DNA from 4 places in the Guyparkeria halophila genome. Region 3 is predicted to be linked to each of the others. Evidence: predicted binding sites of a transcription regulator. Region 3 holds the regulator's gene; each other region holds the start of a gene.
The links. The regulator FliA, encoded in region 3, starts transcription of late flagellar genes. The targets are predictions, from matches to a motif close to GCTAAAGTTNNNNNNNNNNCNGCCGATA.
Positions count from the first base shown of each region.

Region 1: a site for FliA is predicted at 2,123-2,150, ahead of SR882_RS05695 (methyl-accepting chemotaxis protein). Genes of this name have one in related genera too.
Region 2: a site for FliA is predicted at 1,739-1,766, ahead of SR882_RS04315 (flagellin N-terminal helical domain-containing protein). Genes of this name have one in related genera too.
Region 4: a site for FliA is predicted at 2,256-2,283, ahead of SR882_RS04835 (transglutaminase-like cysteine peptidase). Genes of this name have one in related genera too.

Region 1 is NZ_CP140153.1:1,231,964-1,235,382, reverse strand. Features, by position in the region: gene SR882_RS05700 (ATP-binding cassette domain-containing protein) at 44-1,930, shown strand; gene SR882_RS05695 (methyl-accepting chemotaxis protein) at 2,208-3,419, shown strand, end outside.
Region 2 is NZ_CP140153.1:916,070-919,488, reverse strand. Features, by position in the region: gene fliD (flagellar filament capping protein FliD) at 1-50, opposite strand, end outside; gene SR882_RS04320 (flagellar protein FlaG) at 65-535, opposite strand; gene SR882_RS04315 (flagellin N-terminal helical domain-containing protein) at 688-1,530, opposite strand; gene glgP (alpha-glucan family phosphorylase) at 1,879-3,419, shown strand, end outside.
Region 3 is NZ_CP140153.1:734,111-737,529, forward strand. Features, by position in the region: gene flhF (flagellar biosynthesis protein FlhF) at 1-777, shown strand, start outside; gene SR882_RS03375 (MinD/ParA family protein) at 780-1,667, shown strand; gene SR882_RS03380 (RNA polymerase sigma factor FliA) at 1,664-2,386, shown strand; gene cheY (chemotaxis response regulator CheY) at 2,500-2,886, shown strand; gene SR882_RS03390 (protein phosphatase CheZ) at 2,896-3,419, shown strand, end outside.
Region 4 is NZ_CP140153.1:1,024,454-1,027,872, reverse strand. Features, by position in the region: gene SR882_RS04840 (Ig-like domain-containing protein) at 1-2,170, shown strand, start outside; gene SR882_RS04835 (transglutaminase-like cysteine peptidase) at 2,380-3,102, shown strand; gene SR882_RS04830 (bifunctional diguanylate cyclase/phosphodiesterase) at 3,110-3,419, shown strand, end outside.

The sequences.
Region 1 (3,419 bases), 500 kb from region 3:
CAATGCCCGCCTCTTTCAGCCTCCAGATTCAAGCTCCATCCCTATGCCCCTTCTGACCATAGAAAACCTGCAATTCGCCATCGGCGACCGTGTCCTGCTCGACCACGCCAACCTCACCATGGAGCGTGGCGACAAGTTCGCGCTGATCGGCCGAAACGGCGAGGGCAAGTCCACCTTCCTCAAGATGCTGGCCGGCATCCAGCGGGCCGACGACGGCCAGATCCGACTCGAGCCGGGCGCACGAGTCGCCTACCTGCCGCAGGACCCGCATCTGGATACCGACGATTCGGTCTACTCCGTGATCGCCGAGGGACTGGGCGACCTGCACGACGTGCTCACCGAATATCACCAGTTGGTGCAGAACGCCGACAGCGACGCAGCGCTCGATCGCCTGTCGACCCTGCAGCACGAACTGGAAACCCGCGACGGCTGGATGGCCGGACAGAAGATCGACGAGGTCGTCACCCGGCTGGGGCTCGACCCGGATGCCTCGGTACGCGGGCTGTCCGGCGGCGAGCGCCGCCGCGTCCTGCTCGGCCAGGCGCTGGTGCTCGAGCCGGAGCTGCTGCTGCTCGACGAGCCCACCAACCATCTCGACATCGCCGGCATCGAGTGGTTGGAGGAGCTGGTCAAGCGTTTCAACGGCGCGGTGGTCTTCATCACCCACGACCGGGCGTTCCTCAAGCGACTGGCCAACGGCATCATCGAGCTCGATCGCGGCAACCTGACCACCTGGCCGGGCGATTACGACAACTACCTGCGCCGCGTCGAGGAGCGCGCCAATGCGGAGGCGCAGGAGAACGCGCGTTTCGACAAGACGCTCGCCCAGGAGGAAGTCTGGATTCGCCAGGGCATCAAGGCACGCCGGACGCGCAACGAGGGCCGGGTGCGCAACCTGGAAAAGCTGCGTGCCGAGCGGGCCGCACGCCGCGAGAAGGCCGGCAAGGTGGCCCTGTCGGCCGACTCGGGCCGTACCTCCGGCAAGATCATCGCCGAGACGGACCACGTCGACGTGAGCTTCGGCGACAAGACCGTCATCCGCGATCTGTCCACCACCATCCTGCGCGGCGATCGCGTCGGGCTGGTGGGTCCCAATGGCGCCGGCAAGTCCACCCTGATCAAGCTGCTGCTGGGGCAGATCGAGCCGACCGCCGGGCACATCAAGCGGGGCACGCAACTCGAGGTGGCCTACTTCGACCAGCATCGCGCCCAATTGCGCGACGACTGGACCGCGATCGAGAACCTCTGCGACGGCGGCGACCGCCTGCAGGTCGGCGAGTCCAATGTGCACGGCATCGGTTACCTGCAACAGTTCCTGTTCACCCCGGAACGCGCCCGAACCCGCGTGGAACTGCTCTCCGGCGGGGAGCGCAACCGCCTGCTGCTGGCCAAGCTGTTCGCCAAGCCCGCCAACCTGCTGGTGCTCGACGAACCCACCAACGATCTCGACCTCGAGACCCTCGAGGTACTCGAGCAGGCGCTCGCCGACTACAACGGCACCCTGCTGCTGGTCAGCCACGACCGGGCGTTTCTGGACAACGTCGTCACCAGCCTGCTGGTGTTCAAGGGCGATGGCGAGATCGAGGAGGTGTTCGGCGGTTACGAGGACTATCTCGCCCGGCGTACGGTCGGATCGAACCGGACAACGGCCAAATCCGGGGCCAGCGCCAAACCGGCACCTGCCAAGCCCGCGGCCCCAGCCAAGAAGGCCAAGAAGCTTTCCTACAAGGATCAACGCGAGCTCGACGCCCTACCCGGCCGGCTCGAGGCATTGGAGGCCGAACAGGCCGAACTGCAGACCGCCATCAACGACCCCGCCTTCTATCAGGGCGATGCCGCCGACATCGAGCGCAGCCTCGCCCGCGTGACCGAACTCGAGCAGGAACTCGAGGCGGTCCTCGAACGCTGGATGGAGCTCGAGGGCGGCTGATCTCGCCCCCCCGTCGGGCACCGAGTGTTCGGTCGCCGGCCGGCAACAAGCCGGACAATGGACTCCGCGATCGCATTTCGCTAACGTGCGCGACCTTCCAACGGGCTGCGCACCAGGGGACTGGTCAGGGACACGCGCGGCACCCGGCCGATATGGATAGTCAGCGAACCATTACCCCAGCTAAACGCTCGGGCTAAAGGACGCGGGACACCTGCCGATTGAACGGTCCCGTGTCTCGAAATCGACACGACCGAATGCCGCCGTCACGGAGCCAACCATGCCTGCCCTGTTCAAGAACCTCACCATCGGCGCTCGACTCGCCCTTGGCTTTGCCCTGGTTATCGTCTTCATCGCCGCCCTGATCATCCCGTTGGTGATCACCGAGTTCTCCGCCACCATCAAGCAGGCGCAGCAACGCGAACTTAGAGGGCTGTTCGAGAGCGCGCAGGCGGAAATCGGTGCCGAGGGCCGACTGGCCGAGGCGCTGAGCGTGGCCATTTCCCGCATCCCGGACGTCGGGCAGGCCATGGCCGAGCGCGATCGCGAGCGACTCGCCGCAATGACTCAGCCGATCTTCCCGCCGCTCAAGGAAAACTTTGGCGCACGCCAGTTCCACTTCCACCTGGCGCCCGCCGTGTCGTTCTTCCGCGCCCACAAGCCGGCCAAGTTCGGCGACGACCTCTCCGGCTTTCGCAAGACCGTCCTGGCGACCAACAATGAAGGCAAACGCGTGCGCGGGCTGGAACGGGGCGTCGCCGGTCTCGGCATGCGCGGCATCTCGCCGATCAGCTACCAGGGCGAGCACCAGGGCAGTGTCGAGTTCGGTATGAGTTTCGGCCAGCCCTTCTTCGACAAGTTCAAGAATGGCTACGGCGTCGACATCGGCCTGTACCTCGAGACCGACGGCGGCAACTTCGAGCCCTTCGGCTCGACCCTCAAGGACCCGGCCGCACTTGATGCCGACCAACTGCGTGCCGCCCAGGGTGAAACCACTATCTGGGAACACAGCATGGGCGAAACGCCCACGGTCACCTACGCCCATACCATCGCCGACTTCTCCGGCGATCCGGTGGGCGTGCTCGCGGTAAGCATGGATCGCAGCGAGTACGTCGAGCTCCAGGCCGCGGCACGCAACAAGGTCATCTCGGTGATGGCCGTGGCGATAGCGATTGCCGCCATCATCGGCTTTCTGATCACCCGCAGCATCACGCGGCCGCTGCGCCGCACCGTACGGGCCATGGACGACATTGCCGCCGGTGACGGCGATCTCACCCAGAAGCTCGACGAGAGCGGCCGCGACGAGATTGCCGACCTGTCGGCCGCCTTCAACCGCTTTGCCGGCAAGATGCGCGATTCGATTCACGAGGTCGCCAATTCCACCAGCCAGCTCTCCGCCTCGGCCGAGGAGCTCTCGCAGATCACGGCCGACACCAACGAGGGCGTCCAGCGCCAGCGTGAGGAGACCGAGATGGTCGCCTCCGCGATGAAC
Region 2 (3,419 bases), 180 kb from region 3:
TCCAGACCACTCCCAACCCCCGAAATTGAAAGTCCGCTAGAACTCGCCATGATCGTGCCTCAAATCAGGAAATGTCAGACAGCAAACTGCCCGAGGGCAGCACGTCCGAAAGCTTAAGCTCGTTGAACTCGCGGAGCCGTTCACGCATTGCGATGATCTCTTCGGGCGGAATCTCGCGGATCACCTGTTTGCTGGATGGGTCGACCACCTTGACCACAACGTCCCCCAGCTTGTCGTTAACGGAAAAATCCAAGGCCCAGGGACCGGGCTTCAATTTCTCCTGAATGGCCTCGATGGCTTCCCTCAGCTTGTCTCGGCCATCAGGCGTCTGGTACTCGGTGAATTCGGCGCGAGATGCCTTGAGTGAGCCTGACTCGACCGAAGGCTTCGGCGGCTGCCCTTCCGGAGCGGCCGTCGGAGCCTTCGGTGCCATCTGGGCCATCGGGCTTTTTCCCCGTTCCGAAGACAAAAAGGCATCCGGTCCGCTCAAAGCGGACGGGATGCCCGTAATGGAAATCTGGTTGATCGAACTCATGGGTTCGTCCTCAAGCATCAAGCGGTTACAGCATACACAAACTCAAATTTTCCGACTTGGGTTCCGATGTGACTGTTTGGGGAAAACCCCACCGCTCCAATTGACGAGCCGGGACCCTAAGGTCGCCGGCCCATCCATTTCCGTCTCGGCTATTAGCCCAGGAGGCCCAGTACTGACTGCGGCGCCTGGTTGGCCTGGGTCAGCACGGAAGTGCCGGCCTGCTGCAGGATCTGCGCCTTGGACAACTGAGCCGTCTCCTTGGCGAAATCCGCATCCTGAATCCGCGAACGAGCTGCCGATTCGTTGACAACGAAGTTGTTCAGGTTGTCGATGGTTACTTCAAATCGATTCTGGATCGAGCCAAGCTGAGCTCGAGTGGTGTCAACCGCGGTGATGGACGCGTCCAGGGCGCTGATGGTCGACATGATATCGCCAAACGATGCGCCGGAACCGATAGCTGCATCACCCGACAACGCGGCGCCGATGGTTGCCGACACGTTCGCCAGACTGAACACGATCTGGTTGTCGGACGTCGTGTTCGCACCCACCTGGAACGTCGCGCCGTTGGAGATATCGCCGTTAAGCACTTTCTGGCCGTTGAACTCGGTGTTCGTTACGATCCGGCCAAGCTCATCCTGCAGCTGCGCGAACTCCGCCTGAAGGTTTTCGCGATCGCTTTTGCTGTTGGTGGAGTTGGCCGACTGCACCGCGAGATCACGCATGCGCTGCATGGTGTCGGTCAGTGAGCCCAGCGCACCCTCAGCAGTCTGCGCCATGGAAATGCCATCGTTCGCGTTGCGAGCCGCGACTTCCGAACCACGGATCTGAGTGGTCAGACGGTTGGCGATCGCGAGACCGGCGGCATCGTCCTTGGCACTGTTGATACGCAGGCCAGTGGACAGACGCTCGAGCGAGGTCTGCAGCGTGTTGTTGGTGTTGCGCAGTGCGTTCTGGCCCTGCAGCGAGAAGATGTTTGTGTTTACGACACTTGCCATGATGATAACCCCTTACGACGTTGCGTAAATTCCGGCCCTTGGCCTTTGTTGGACAAGACGCCTTTCAGGTCGCCTTGCTGAGCTTATCGGCTGAGTCCTGAGAAACTTTAGCCTCGATTTTCATCCGATCTTTGCTGGATGCCTTTTCGGCTTTTCTCGGGCTTCGGGCCGGTTGGTCACGACTCCCGGTTCTGGCATCCGTAGAGGGTATCGGCGCTATCTGGAGAAACTTTAGTCTCGTCATGCGTCTCGCTCGCCCCACCGCGCGCCGCCCCAGTCGAAGACCACTAACGACCTGTCACAAAGCCGCACTACACTCCTCGAACCAATTCAACGAGAGCGAGCGCCGTGCCCACCATCCACCACCTGGAAGTTCGTCCTTCCCTGCCTCCCACACTCGCGAATTTGAGCGAACTGGCCGGCAATCTCCACTACAGCCGGTCGCGGGCGGTGCGGGATCTGTTTGACGCCATCGACGCGGACACCTGGGCGCAGGTGGAGGGCAATCCGATTCGGTTTCTGCAGCTAGTGCCGCAGGCGCGGCTTGACGAAGCGGCTGGCGATTCGGCATTCCTGGCGGAGCTGGCGGCAGCCTGGCGGGATTTCGAGGTGCATTGCGCCGATGATCGCGCGGATGCCATCGGTCCGGCGTTCGACTCGCAGGAGACGGTGGCGTATTTCTGTGCCGAATTCGGATTTCACGAGTCCCTGCCCATCTATTCCGGCGGGCTCGGGATCCTGGCGGGCGATCACTGCAAGGCGGCATCGGACCTGGGCGTGCCGCTGGTTGGCGTGGGGCTGCTTTACCGGCAGGGCTACTTCCAGCAGTGCATCGATGCGCAGGGGCGCCAGCATCCGCGCTTTGAGGACCTGGACTTCTCCCACCTGCCGATCCGGCTAGCCATGCGGGAGGGCGCGCCCACCCAGGTGAAGGTGGAATACCCGGGCCGCGTCGTGACGGCGCAAGTGTGGGAGGCGCGGATTGGACGGGTACGCGTCTATCTGCTGGATACCGATGTGACCGACAACGCGGCGGCGGATCGGGAGATCACACGCCGGCTTTACGGCGGTGACCGACGCCGGCGGCTCGAGCAGGAAATGCTGCTGGGCTTGGGTGGCGTGCGGGCGTTGCGGACATTGGGCATCACGCCCTCGGCCTGGCATATCAATGAGGGACACGCGGCCTTCTCGATTCTCGAGCGAGTGAGAGAACTCACCGCAGACGGACTGCCGTTCGAACCGGCCCTTAATGCCGTGGCCGCCTCGACCCTGTTCACCACCCACACGCCAGTGCCGGCCGGGCACGATACCTTCGCCCCGAGCTTGGTAGAGGCACACTTTGAGTCGCAACTGGAAGCGCTGGGGATCGAGGCACCAGAGCTACTGGCACTGGGCGCCGATCCGGCTCACGACGGCAAACATTTCAACATGACCGCTCTGGCCCTGCGTGGCTCACGTCAACACAACGGCGTCTCCCGTGTGCATGGCGAGGTTGCCGCACAGATGAGCCAAGCCTTCTGGCCGGAGGTGCCAACCGAGGAGAATCCGCTCAGCCACGTCACCAATGGCGTCCACGTCGAGACCTTCCTCAACCGGGATCTGACCCGTCTGTTCGACGCCACCCGCCGCGATTGGCGTGATCACCTGCACGAAGCAGCCATCGGCGAGATGGCCGGAAAAATCGAGGCCGGTCGTCTCTGGTCAATGCACCTGTCTGCCAAAACGCATCTGGTCAGCGACCTCAAGGCACGCCTGCAACGACAATCCGAGCGTTTCGGCGAGGGCCACGTGCGCCTCAAACAGCGTTGCCGCGTGCTGGACAAGCCGGTCGACGAGTTCCTCATGGTGGGTTTCGCGCGGCGCTTTGCCACCTACAAGCGCGCCACCCT
Region 3 (3,419 bases):
GGTCGGGCCGCGGCCCAGGCGGCGCCTGATCGCGCCTTCGTCGAGGCACTCAAGATGCTGGGCGAGCAGCTCGAGCATCGTGCCGATGACCCGGTCGAGGCCGGCGGTACCTACGCCTTCGTCGGCCCGACCGGGGTGGGCAAGACCACCACGCTCGCCAAGCTGGCCGCCCGCGCGGTCCTGCATCGCGGTCGAGACTCGGTGGCGCTGATCAGCACCGACCGCTTTCGCATCGGCGCCCAGGAGCAGTTGCGCAACTACGCGCGTATCCTTAATGTGCCGCTGCATATCGCCCGTGACGAGACACATCTGGCGCAGTTGCTCGAGGCCGTGTCCGACCGGCATCTGGTACTGATCGACACCTCCGGGATGTCGCAGCGCGATTTCCGCATGATGCAGAAACTCGAGGCCCTGATGGGGGCCGGCGAGGCGGTCAAGCTGCTGCTGGTACTGTCGGCCAATGCCCAGTACCCGGCACTCGAGGACGTCAAGAAACGCTTTGCCGGCCTGCCGCTGCACGGCACCGTGTTGACCAAGCTCGACGAGACCGTCCTGCTTGGCGGCGGACTGGCCGCCCTGGTGCGTCCGCTGGCCGGCGCCGACGGCGAGCCGCGTCGCCTGCCGCTGGTTTGCGCGGGCGTCGGTCAGCGCGTCCCGGAAGATCTCTGGTTCCCGAAGGCCGCCGACCTGATCAAGCAGGCCCTGGAAATGGGGCAATCGCAACTCGAACACACCGACCGGGATGATCCGCTGTGGATGCTCAATCAAGCCGGATGACAATGCAGCCCACCATTAGCGGCCACGACCAGGCCGACGGCGCGCGCCATGCCAATGCCAATCGCCCGGTGCGGGTGATTGCCGTGACCAGCGGCAAGGGCGGTGTGGGCAAGACCAACGTGTCGGTGAACCTGTCCGTGGCCCTGGCGCGCGGCGGCGAGCGGGTGGTGCTGATGGATGCCGACCTGGGGCTGGGTAACGTCGACGTGCTGCTTGGTCTACAGTCCCGGGGCAATCTGTCCCACGTGCTGTCCGGCGAGGCCACGCTTGACGAGATCATGCTCGAAGGCCCCGAAGGCATCGGCATCCTGCCGGCAGCCAGCGGGGTGGCCAGCATGGCCGGCCTGACGGCCGCCGAGAACGCCGGGCTGATCTCGGCCTTCTCCGGCATGCGCTGGCCGGTCGACACCCTGGTGGTCGACTCGGCCGCGGGCATCGCCGATTCGGTGGTGCGCTTCGCCGAGGCGGCCAACGAGGTCGTGGTGGTGGTCTGCGACGAGCCGGCCTCGATCACCGACGCCTACGCCGTGATCAAGGTGCTCTCGCGCGAACACGACGTCACGCGGTTCCACGTGGTGGCGAACATGGTGCGTGATGCCGCCGAGGGCCGGCGTCTGTTCGAGAAACTCTCGGTAGCGGCCAAGCGCTTTCTCGATGTGACGCTCACCCACATGGGCTCGGTGCCGTTCGACGATTACCTGCGCCGGGCCGTGCAGCGTCAGAAGACCGTCGTGCAGCTCTACGGCGGCGCGAAGTCGACGCGGGCGTTCACGGCGATGGCGGACAAGGTCAATCAGTGGCCGGTGCCGCGCGGACCGCAGGGGCAGTTGCAGTTTTTCGTCGAGCGACTGGTGAACAACGCCGAGCTGGACCCCGAGAACCTGTTATGAATGCACGCGCCATGTATCAGAACGTTCAGGCCGGATCGACCGAAGCCCTGGTGGCCAAGCACGCGGACCTCGTCAAGCGGGTGGCCTTTCACCTGCTCGGGCGGCTGCCCTCCCATGTGCAGGCCGAGGATCTGATTCAGGCGGGCATGGTCGGGCTGCTCGATGCCGCCCGTCTGTTCGATGGCGACAAGGGGGCCTCGTTTGAGACCTACGCGGGCTTGCGCATACGCGGCGCGATGCTCGACGAGGTGCGTCGCAACGACTGGGCGCCGCGCTCGGTCTATCGGCGCCAGCGGGAAATCGCGCAGACGGTGGCCGCCATCGAGGCCGACACCGGGTGCGAGGCGCGAGACGCCGAGGTCTGCGAGCGCATGGGCATCACCCTCGACGAGTACCATGCCGCCATCAGTGATTCCTCCTCGGTCCATGTGGGCTCGCTGGATCACGGCGGCGAGGCGGAAAACGAGACCTTCGACATTGCCGATCCCAACAGCCAGCAACCCGACGAAGCGCTGGCCGAGGATCATTTCCAGCGCGACCTGGCCGATTGCATCGATGAGTTGCCGGAGCGGGAAAGACTGGTGATGTCCCTGTACTATGTCGAGGAACTCAACCAGAAAGAGATTGGCGCGGTGCTCGGCGTCAGTGAGTCGCGCGTCTGTCAGATTCACAACAAGGCGATCATGCGGCTCAAGACCGCGATGAACGCCTGGAAATAGGGCGCCGGGTGCGGAAAAGGCTCAATCTTTTCCGGTCGGCGCCGATAGACCCTCATACCCACGTTCGAACAAGGCAACCTGCCTGGTACTGACAAACGATCCCAGGGGCGAAAATGGACCGAAACATGAAGATCCTCGTGGTGGATGATTTCTCCACGATGCGCCGGATCATCAAGAACCTCCTCAAGGAGCTTGGCTTCACCAACCTCGAGGAGGCCGATGATGGCCAGACGGCACTGCCACTGCTCAGGCAGGGCAATTTCGATTTCCTCGTGACCGACTGGAACATGCCGGGAATGACCGGCATCGACCTGCTGCGGGCGGTCCGTGCCGATCCGAACCTCGCCAGTCTGCCGGTGCTCATGGTGACCGCCGAGGCCAAGCGGGAACAGATCGTGCTCGCCGCCCAGGAGGGCGTGAACGGCTATATCGTCAAGCCGTTCAACGGGGCCACGCTCAAGGAGAAGATCGACAAGATCTTCGAACGCGTCGAATCATAGGGGCGCGGGATGACTCAAGCAGACGAACAGGATTTCCAGCCGGTGGTCGGCCGCGAAAAGCGATTGGCCGACGCCCGCGCCTTGGTCGAGGCGATCGAGAACGAGGATTCGCCGAGCGAGGCGCAGCTGATCGGTGAGCTCACGGCGGCCTACTCGGGCAACATCTTCGACGAGGTCGGTCGGATGACGCGCGAGGTGCACGACACCCTCAGGAGCTTTGCCGAGGACGAGCGTCTCGGGGCACTGGCCGAAGACGAGATGCCGGACGCGCGTGATCGCCTGCGTTACGTGATAACCCTGACCGAGCAGGCGGCGACACGCACCTTGACGGTCACCGAAGAGGCCACGCCCACGGCCGAGCAGATCGTCGAGCGCTCGCAGCGGCTCAAGGACGAGTTGGCTAAAGTCGCCGCCAGCGAGGCCGATAACGCCCGTCTGAGTGGCGTGGTCGACTCGATGACCCGCTACCTGGATTCGACCACCCGCTGTGGCGAGCAGCTCAAGGGTCAGTTCACCGAGATCATGATGGCCCA
Region 4 (3,419 bases), 290 kb from region 3:
GACTGATGGCCAGGGCGAGCAAAGCGAGTCGGTGACCGTCACGATCGATGCCCCGCAAACGGACACGGCCGTGCCGGCATCCTTCGACACCACTGCGCCGAATGCCCCGAGCGTGACCATCGCCGACGGTGACGCATTCATCACGGCTGATGAAATCAGCGAAGGCGGCAATGTCTCCGTGACGATCGGGCTCAGCGAAACCAACGCCGTGGCGGGTGACACCCTGACGGTCAATGGCAATGACATCACGCTGTCCGAGCAACAGGTCAATGCCGACGAGGTGGTCACCGAACTGACGGCACCCGACGAAGGCGAAAGCTTGGAAGTTACTGCGACGATTACCGATCAGGCCGGCAATACCTCCGACGAGGGCTCGGCCGATGCCCTGCGTGACACGCAGATCGCCACCCCGACCATCGCCATCGAGGCGGCCGATGCCAATGACGATGGCATCTACAACGCCGACGAGCTCGGTGAAGACGGGACGGTCAATGCCACCATCGCGGTGGCCGGCTCCGAGGTCGGTGACACCCTCACCTACCAGGTCACTGGTGGCACCGAGCAGACGGTCGTCCTGAGCCAGGACGACATCGACAATGGCATCACCGTCGCCCTCGAACCCGAGGCCACCATCACCGCCTCATTGTCAGACGAGGCAGGCAACACCTCCGGTGAGGCCACCGCCACCGCATTGCCGGCCGATACCCTCGCCGGCATCACCGTCACCCTCGACGACGTCGATGCCGCGAATGCCACCAACGCGCCGATCTTTGGCAACACCACCGACGTCGAAGCGGGACAGGCGGTCTCCCTGGCGATCACCGATGGCACCGATACCGTCAACGCCACCGCTACCGTCGATACGGATGGCAGCTACGGCACCACCGCTGACTTGAGTGGCCTCGACGACGGCAATCTCGAGGTAACCGCCACCGTGAGTGACCAGGCCGGCAACGACGCCACGGCCACCGATACCGCCGCGCTCGACACCTCGGGTGTGGCTATTGAATCGATCACCTGGAAGATCGGCGGTGATGCCGATGATGTGATCGAAAAAGTCTGGGACGGTGGTTTGGGCACCGAAAGCTTCGGTGTTGGAGACGCAGACGATGTTTCCGGTGGGTTCATCCGAAGCAACCGTTTGGATACTTCCAATACGCGGGACATTGCTATCCAAGCCACAGAAAACAGCAGTTACACCTTCGAATTTGATGTCGGCAGCGAATATCAGATCTCCTGGACTGAAGACACTTACTTCTGGGGATTCCCGATTGGCAGTGAAACCAGAACAATGCTCGGCACCGTCGAGCGCTCCGACGAGGTTTCACTTCAACCGGATGGCCGAGACCTGGTGGTTTTCCGCGGGTCAGTCGATGGAGAGGAGAAGGTGTTGGTCATCGACTCCACCGGGATCGAGCAAGGAGGCTGGTTCAACAACCCAAGTTATGCGGTCAACGATCAAGATGACACGACTGTTGGGTTTCGCGAAACCGAAATCAGTGGCAGTGCCGAGGCAGGAGCAACGGTCGAAATCACGGATGGCAACGGCTCAGTGGTCGATAGCGTGACGGCTGATGGCGATGGAGCGTGGAACACGACCATCTCCCCGGCGAGCGGCGCCACCGGCGCACTTACCGCCGTTGCCACCGACTCCGACGGCAACGTCACCAGCGACGCCACCACCTATACCCTTGGTGGAACGGGCAACGACGCGCTTAGCGGCAGCGCGAACGACGATGTCCTCTTCGGCGGACTGGGAAATGATGAGCTCGTTGGTAATGCCGGTGACGACGTGCTGATCGGCGGCAAGGGGGACGACACCCTCACTGGCGGGCTTGGCGACGACGTATTCAAGTGGGAGCTGAATGACCAAGGGAATGCTACCAGCCCGGCCAACGACGTGATCACCGACTTCGGCACCGGCAACGACGTGCTCGACCTGCGTGACCTGCTGGTTGACGAGGCCGAGCAGCCGGTCGCCGACTTCCTTTCCGTTACGGAAGACGGCAGTGACCTCGTGTTCCAGGTCAGCCACGATGGCGGCACCAGCGGGCAAACCCAGACGATCCGGATGGAAGGCAAGTCGTTCAGCGACTTTAATGGCGCGACCAACTCGGATGAGCTTATCCAGAACATGCTCGACAGCGGTCAATTGAAGATCGACACCTGATCCGGGTGCGCCCCGGACGGTGTAGGCCGTCGCGAAGTGGGGTAGGATCGTGTCATGACTCGACCACGGCGCCCGGCGGCGCCGTGCTACGTTTCCGGTTCGCCCCGCCGTTAGAGGGGATGGCTGCCGACGGAGCGATCCGTAGGCAGCCTCGCTTGAGCGCCCTGCTCGATGCGAACCGTGGAACTTGACCTCACGGGACGGTGTGGATGCCGGCATCTGGGACAATCCGACTCGTCGCTGCCGCGATCGCCCTCCTTCTTGCCGCGTCGATGCACGGTTTCGGGCTGGCCGAGGTGCGCGTGGATTTCGGCACGCTCAAGGCCGAGGTCGAGGACCGTTTCGGGCCAGATCGGCTACCGGTAGTCGACGGACTCGAGGAACTGCTCGACGAGATCAGCCATTTCGCGCCAAACGAGCGGGTTGAACGCGTCAACGCCTTCTTCAACCGTCAGATCCGCTACGTCGAAGACACTCAGCTCTGGGGCCAGTCCGATTACTGGGCCTCGCCGGTGGAGACGATCGGCCACGGTGCGGGCGATTGCGAAGACTTTGCCATCGCAAAGTACCTCGTGCTCCTCGAGGCGGGCATCGACAACCGCCAGCTGCGTCTTATCTATGTTCGCGCCCGGATGGGCGGCGGTAGCCGCGCGCACATGGTGCTGGGCTATTACCCGGAACCGCAGGCCGAACCCCTGATCCTCGACAGCCTCGTGCGTCTGGTCGCGCCGGCCAGCCGTCGCCCGGATCTCACCCCCGTATTCAGCTTCAATAGCGAAGGCCTGTGGGTCGGCGGCCAGGAACGCCAAGCCGACCGGGCGACCGACCGTCTTTCCCGCTGGCGCGACGTGCTCGAGCGCACCCAGGCGGAAGGCATCCGCCTCCCCGCGCCCACGGCTTCCAGCGACACCTCGACAAGGCAGAATGAGTGACCCCGCCATGGCATTGAACAGACAACTCTGGATCGCGATCGCCTCGGTGATGATCATCGCGTTCGTCAGCAGCCTCGTGATCAGTTTCCAGAGCGCGCGCGGCTATTTCGAGGAGCAGTTGCGCCTCAAGAATATCGACAATGCCAACACCCTGGCCCTGTCGCTCTCGCAGGTGGAGAAGGACCCGGTGTTGATCGACCTGATGCTTGCCGCGCAGTTCGACACCGGGCACTACCAGCGACTGGAAATCATCGATCCGGAAGGCGATCCCATCGCGTCGCGCACCCGCGACGACGCCGGTTTGGGCGACGTGCCCG